Regions from separate parts of the Tepidibacillus sp. HK-1 genome, predicted to be linked through region 2. Evidence: riboswitches for the same ligand, from Rfam matches in the RefSeq annotation. Region 2 holds a riboswitch; the other holds the start of a gene.
The links. Region 2 has a riboswitch for cyclic di-GMP ahead of BEN26_RS05885 (hypothetical protein). Riboswitches for the same ligand answer to the same signal wherever they lie in the genome.
Positions count from the first base shown of each region.

Region 1: another riboswitch for cyclic di-GMP. It lies ahead of BEN26_RS11690 (DUF6531 domain-containing protein); the one in region 2 lies ahead of BEN26_RS05885 (hypothetical protein).

Region 1 is NZ_BDGM02000024.1:4,621-7,799, forward strand. It holds gene BEN26_RS11690 (DUF6531 domain-containing protein) at 1-1,294, opposite strand, end outside; cyclic di-GMP riboswitch class I at 1,310-1,400, opposite strand; gene metK (methionine adenosyltransferase) at 1,657-2,868, opposite strand; gene BEN26_RS11700 (copper amine oxidase N-terminal domain-containing protein) at 3,086-3,179, opposite strand, start outside.
Region 2 is NZ_BDGM02000008.1:67,479-70,657, reverse strand. It holds gene BEN26_RS05890 (tetratricopeptide repeat protein) at 1-1,466, opposite strand, end outside; partial or broken gene BEN26_RS14270 (double zinc ribbon domain-containing protein) at 1,512-1,694, opposite strand; cyclic di-GMP riboswitch class I at 1,815-1,901, shown strand; gene BEN26_RS05885 (hypothetical protein) at 2,063-2,458, shown strand; gene BEN26_RS05880 (DUF3307 domain-containing protein) at 2,562-3,179, shown strand, end outside.

The DNA of each region.
Region 1 (3,179 bases), on a different contig from region 2:
CTTTGTTATCATAGCTGTAGGAAATGGTTCCTTGAGGTGAGCTGATTTTGAGTAGATTTCCTTTTTCATCATAAGTATAGGTTTTTTCTTCTTGTTGTGGATTGATTTCGCGAATAATCTTTTCGTTTTCAACAAAATAAGTCCATTCCTGCTGTAATGCATTTTTCATCTGTATTTTCCCTGAAGAATAAGTAAAGGTATATGACATGATGTTATTGGAATTTTTGATTGAGGTTACTTGATTTTGACTATTGTAGCTGTATGTTGTTGTTACCCCTTCTTCATCGATCCTTGAATGAATACGATGGTTGCTGTCATAGGAGTATTGAATAGTAGAAAGGTCTGGTTTTGTAATTTTAATCAGTCTTTTTTCTCCGTCATATTGATAGGAGGTTTTTTGACCCATGGGATCAATCATTTCAGTGATCAGCCCATTTGCCCATGTGAACCGGATCAATCTTCCTGTTGTATCTGTTACTTTGATTAACTGGCCTTGACTATCATAGCTATATTTCGTAGAGTTCCCAAAGCGATCTTGTTGCTCAATCATTTTCCCTTCTTTGGGATCCTGATTTTCTCTCCATGGTGCATGATAACCATAATAAGTAATCTTGCTCCCTTTATCTGTGGTAACGATATATTCATATTGGCTATTTCGTTGCAGCTGATCGCCATCAACTTCCTCAAAATGACCTTTATCTAATTCATAATTGGTCATTTCATCCCCATCATAGCTTGTTACAAATGCTTCAGGATCATCTTTTATAAATGGAAAGGTTCTTGTACTGCCATCGAAGCGAAATTCTCCCATATGAAAATCTGCATACATTTGCAATTTGGAATCTAATGGGTACTTCCAACCACGACCAAAAGGTCCTACTTCTTGATCATTACTAGAATAGGCTCGCTCTAACACAAAGTCATAGCCAATGCCAGGTAAGTTTAACTCCTTCTCTGAAAATTTCAAATATCCTGTGGTGATATCTACATCTGGTTTCTTATCATTTTCAAAAATAGGTGCATTCGATTGTTGACTTCGTATTGGTGGTTCTTGTGTTTGAATCTCTGTTGAAGGTATGGAAGGAAATTGAGGTACTACTCCCTGAAGTGGATTTTGCATGGAACGAGGATCTTCATTCCTTTGTGGTAGTAAACTTAATAAAGATGCTGGATCCATAAATGTTGGATCAGTGTCCCCAAAAGCTATCGTGTTTTTTGGCTGAATGGTTAAACTGCTAAAAAAGACAAAAAATGATAGTAAAATAATGATAGACTTACGAGGCAATTGTTTCATCCCTTTGTTTCTCCCTTCGGTAACCTGGCGATCTTAGACAACAACATTCGACTTTAAACCCATGGCTTTGCGCCCCCATCTTTCAATTAGTTTGCCTTTATCGGTAATAAATGTATACTTTATGTAATTTATAGTAGAGTATTGTCATAATTTTGGCAATCTTTTTCTCCTAAAATTCCTTATATTGGTTCTTTATTCCTATTTTACCATTTCAAAACAGGTAATATATTCCTAGTCATTTGTTCCTATTGTAAGAAATATAAAGTGCAAATAAAAAAATCCTTCTCGTCTAAAAAGAGAAGGATTTTTGCGTATATTATCTTTTATTTAAGTCATCGTGTAGATTAAATTCTGTTCTTTTGTTATTTTGCGTAAGCCATTGCTTCTTGTCTTAAGACTTCTGCCTTATCTGTACGCTCCCATGGTAGATCAAGATCATGACGACCAAAGTGGCCATATGCAGCTGTTTGACGGTAAATTGGACGGCGAAGATCAAGTTGTTTAATAATCCCTGCAGGGCGTAAATCAAAATGTTTACGAACTAATTCAACAAGGATGTTTTCATCTACTTTTCCAGTACCAAATGTATCGATACTAATCGATACAGGTTGAGCCACACCTATCGCGTAAGCAACTTGAACTTCACATTTATCCGCTAATCCTGCAGCAACAATGTTTTTCGCAACATAGCGGGCAGCATAAGCACCAGAACGGTCAACCTTTGTTGGATCCTTACCAGAGAATGCTCCACCACCATGGCGAGCATAACCACCATAGGTATCAACGATGATTTTACGACCTGTTAATCCTGCATCACCTTGAGGTCCTCCGATCACGAAACGGCCTGTTGGATTGATAAAATACTTTGTTTTATCATCTAATAATTCTGCTGGTACCACTGGTTTAATCACATATTTATGAAGATCGGCTTTAATTTGTTCATTTGTTACTTCAGGATGATGTTGTGTTGAAATAACAATTGTATCAATACGAACTGGCTTGTCTCCTTCATATTCAACAGTCACTTGCGTTTTGCCATCTGGACGTAAATAGTCTAAGATTCCCTCTTTTCTTGCTTCAGTAAGACGTCGAGCTAATTGGTGGGCTAGTGAGATAGGTAATGGCATCAATTCAGGTGTTTCGTTGACTGCAAACCCAAACATTAAACCCTGGTCTCCAGCACCAATCGCTTCAATTTCTTCATCAGACATTTGCCCTTCACGAGATTCTAACGCTTGGTTAACACCTACCGCAATGTCTGGAGATTGTTCATCAATTGAAGTTAAGACAGCACAGGTTTCTGCATCAAAGCCATATTTTGCTCTTGTATAGCCAATATTTCGGATCGTTTCACGAACAATTTTTGGAATGTCAACATAGCAGCTTGTTGTAATTTCTCCCGCCACCAAAACCAATCCAGTTGTTACAGAGGTTTCTGCCGCAACACGAGCATTGGGATCTTTTTCAAGAATCGCATCAAGGATTGAATCGGAAATTTGATCACAAATTTTATCTGGATGGCCCTCAGTCACAGATTCAGAAGTGAATAAATGACGACCTTTTTGTAACGCCATATGAAAACCTCCCTTAAAATTAGTATGTACATCTATTGTTATGATACTCATGCAAAAAAGCCTTTCCTTTAGAGGAAAGGCTTTTTATACTCAAGCTTACCTCTTATGTTTAAATAGATTTTGAATAAGAGATCCATTCAACAATCTATATTATAAGAAGTAAGAAAGACTGTCAACCATTTTCACTTGAAATTTTACTTACGATTATATTTATGTTTTACTGTACTGGTTGAGTCTCAGTTGTTGTTTCAGTTGACGGTTCAGTTGTTACTTGATCTTGGTTATCTACAAAAATTAATTGAGTATCAGAA
Region 2 (3,179 bases):
TGAAGTTCGGATACATCGATCGATGCAGTTCCGTCTTGAATAGAGAATGTTTTTCTTCTTTTAAGAGCCATCAAATATTCTTTGATATGGAGTGGATATCCTTTTGTAAATTGAATAATCGCCTGAAGCAATGGTTCATCAAGATGGCTGCAATTTAATAGTTTGCAAGCTAGTTTCTCTGTTCCAGTTGGACTAAGCGGTTTGAGTTTCAGAATAGGATGGCTATTTTTGCCACTATCACTTAATTCTTCTATTTCATATCTTGAGGTTAAAATGAAAAGGGATTTCACATCTGGCAGTGTTTTGACCAGATTTGTCAATATTTCCATTGATCCCGCGTCTGCCCAGTGGATATTCTCAATGATAAAAACAAAAGGTTCTTTATCAGCGGCTTGTTTGATAAATAGAGAAACCTGATTGAATATTTCTCTTTTGATATCTTCATAGTTCATCGCATTCAAGATATTCTGAAATTCATGGTCTCTTTTTAAACCCATAACCAAGCTTAAAAAACGATAGTTCCGTTGAATCTCCTCCTCACCAACGCTTGAGTTTTGAAAGAGATAAGCAAGATACGACTTTAGGCGGTTTTCTTTTATCTTTTCACTTTCAGTAGGATGGAGGTTCATTATTTGGTAGATCATGTTGGACAGAACCGAATAGATTTTGTTTTTGTAGCCGACATTGATATCGACCCAATGTTTTTTAAGTTGATTGTCTAGTTCTGACGTAAAGCTTCTTAGCAGGCTTGTTTTACCAGTTCCTGCCTCCCCGATAATGGTGATATACTCTGTGCTATTCAGTTGTTTGTAGATTGAATGCAGAAAGTTCGTTTCATCATCCCGTTCGATTAAAAACAGCGAATCAATAGCTGCTTCTCGTTTTAAATGAAGAGGGGTGAAGCATTTTACTGGTTTTTCTTTGTTTTTGGCAATGATCTCTTTTTCAGGAGAGTAATCAATTTGATCATTTGTTTCTTGATAGACAGATTCTGATACAAGGATCGTGCCAGCTGCTGCTTGAGTTTGAAGTCTTTGCGCTGTGTTGACCACATCTCCCATAACGGTAAAGTCTTTATCAAAATAGTTTCCCACACTTCCAGTCACAACCTGACCATAATTAATTCCGATGGAAAGATTTAATGTTACCCCTTTACTGGATAGTCTTTCTTTTGAAAAATCTTGGATTAAGTCGATCATCTTCATGCCACAGCTGACGGCTCTGTAAGGGTCATCGCTATGAGGATATTTTGCTCCGAAAAGAATCATCACACAGTCACCGATGTACTTGTCGATGGTTCCTTCCAATTCATATACAGGTTTGGTGATATAAGCAAAGGTTTCATTGATGATTTCCCGAACTTCCTCTGGATCCATTTTTTCCGACAATGCCGTAAATCCAGATACATCAGCAAAGATGACAGCTACATTTTTTCTGTTTTCCGTAAGAATCTCATAGTTTTGCACAGAGCTTTCTTTTTCTGATTGGGATATTTTATGTCCACAATTAAAGCAAAACTTGGCCATGATGGGGTTAGGCGAATCACAGGAAGAACATTTTATTGGCAATTTCATCCCACATAAAGGACATTCCTTTGGATAATTTGATGGTAAGTGATAACCGCAATTAAAACAAAGAATAAGAATCCCTCCTAGCGTAAAAAAATGATAAAAACTAGGTTCTTTGATTGACAAAAAGTGAAGTTTATGGTTTATTTATCTTAAAGTAAGTTAGTAAATCATTCCAAATCTATTATATACGGTATAGATAAGAATTGAAACGATTTTGTCGTTTTTTGTAAAAAACTTAATAGATGTCGATAATAGCAAACTTATCGAAAGGTAAGGACGCAAAGCCATGGGTCTAAGGAATAATCATTCTATGATTGCCAGGTTGCCGAAACAAAGTTACTAGGGTTATGCTTCGTTTAATTTTTATTATTAATAGCATGACTTGAGTTATTTATTGATTTGCCTAATTAAGCAAATCATCTTGGCGCCTATGGCTTGTTCATATAGGTGCCTTTTCTTTTAGCGATAAGGTTCGAAAGGAGGTGAGACGAATGAAAAGAATGATGTTTATTATCACAGCAGTTGTACTCTTGCTTTCAAGCATACCAGTTGTGGCAGCTGAGAATCCAGTGATTTATACGGATACGATTACGGTAACAGAAGATGGTGGCAGATATCAAGTTGGCTTTGTCAATGTTGAGTTTAAAAAGGATTTTATCGATCCAGAGAAGTTGCCGGCCACTTTTGATGTCAAGGTTTATGCTGAGAATGGGGTAGGATATGTTGAATTTGCCCCGGATACACCAAATTTCTTTAAAAAAGTTCACATTAGAATAGACAAATACGATGGACTTCTTTACGATCAGGCAACAGGGGAAAATATTGAGGTTCATGTTAAGAAACAACAAATTTTGGCTGAGCATTTTTCACGTTATTCTTGGTACTAGTAATCATCCATGAAAACCCTCTTAAAAAATTAAGAGGGTTTTCATCTACTTTTTAAAGTATGTATACATTCGCATATTAAAATAAGACAGAGGGGTAAATGATGTGTTCTATTACTTACTATTAGGCCACCTGCTAGGTGATTTTACATTTCAAACCGGTAAAATTGCAGAAAATAAACTAAAAGATTGGAGATGGAATTTACTTCATTCATCAATTATAACAATTTGCATGCTGATTCTTCTATTCCCATTTAATTCTTACATATTGGGATTTATTTTATTAAACGGGATTCTCCATTTTATGATCGACTCATTTAAATCAAAACTATCCATTAAGAGTTCTTTAGGTTCATTTCTCTATTTTATTTTGGACCAAGTCGTGCACATCATGATCCTATATTGGTTATCTACTATAATTGTTAAAATTTCTCCACCATTACTTATTGATGTGCAAATCATCAAGTTTCTTATTATTCTGGTCTTTATCTCATCTTTTTCCGCAATTTTGATTCAGTTTATACTGAAAGCTATTTTTCCTGCATACCAGAAAAATTTTTTTAATGGAAATGAAAAGGGTGTTGGCCAATTAACAAGGATTGTTTCTTTTTTTATTTTTTATCTAAGCTTTTCTTTTTCTATATATTTTTTAATCGGATTATTGGCTATTATCATAGGATTAATTATTTATTATAATAGAAAATGGCGTACATGGATGAGCCTA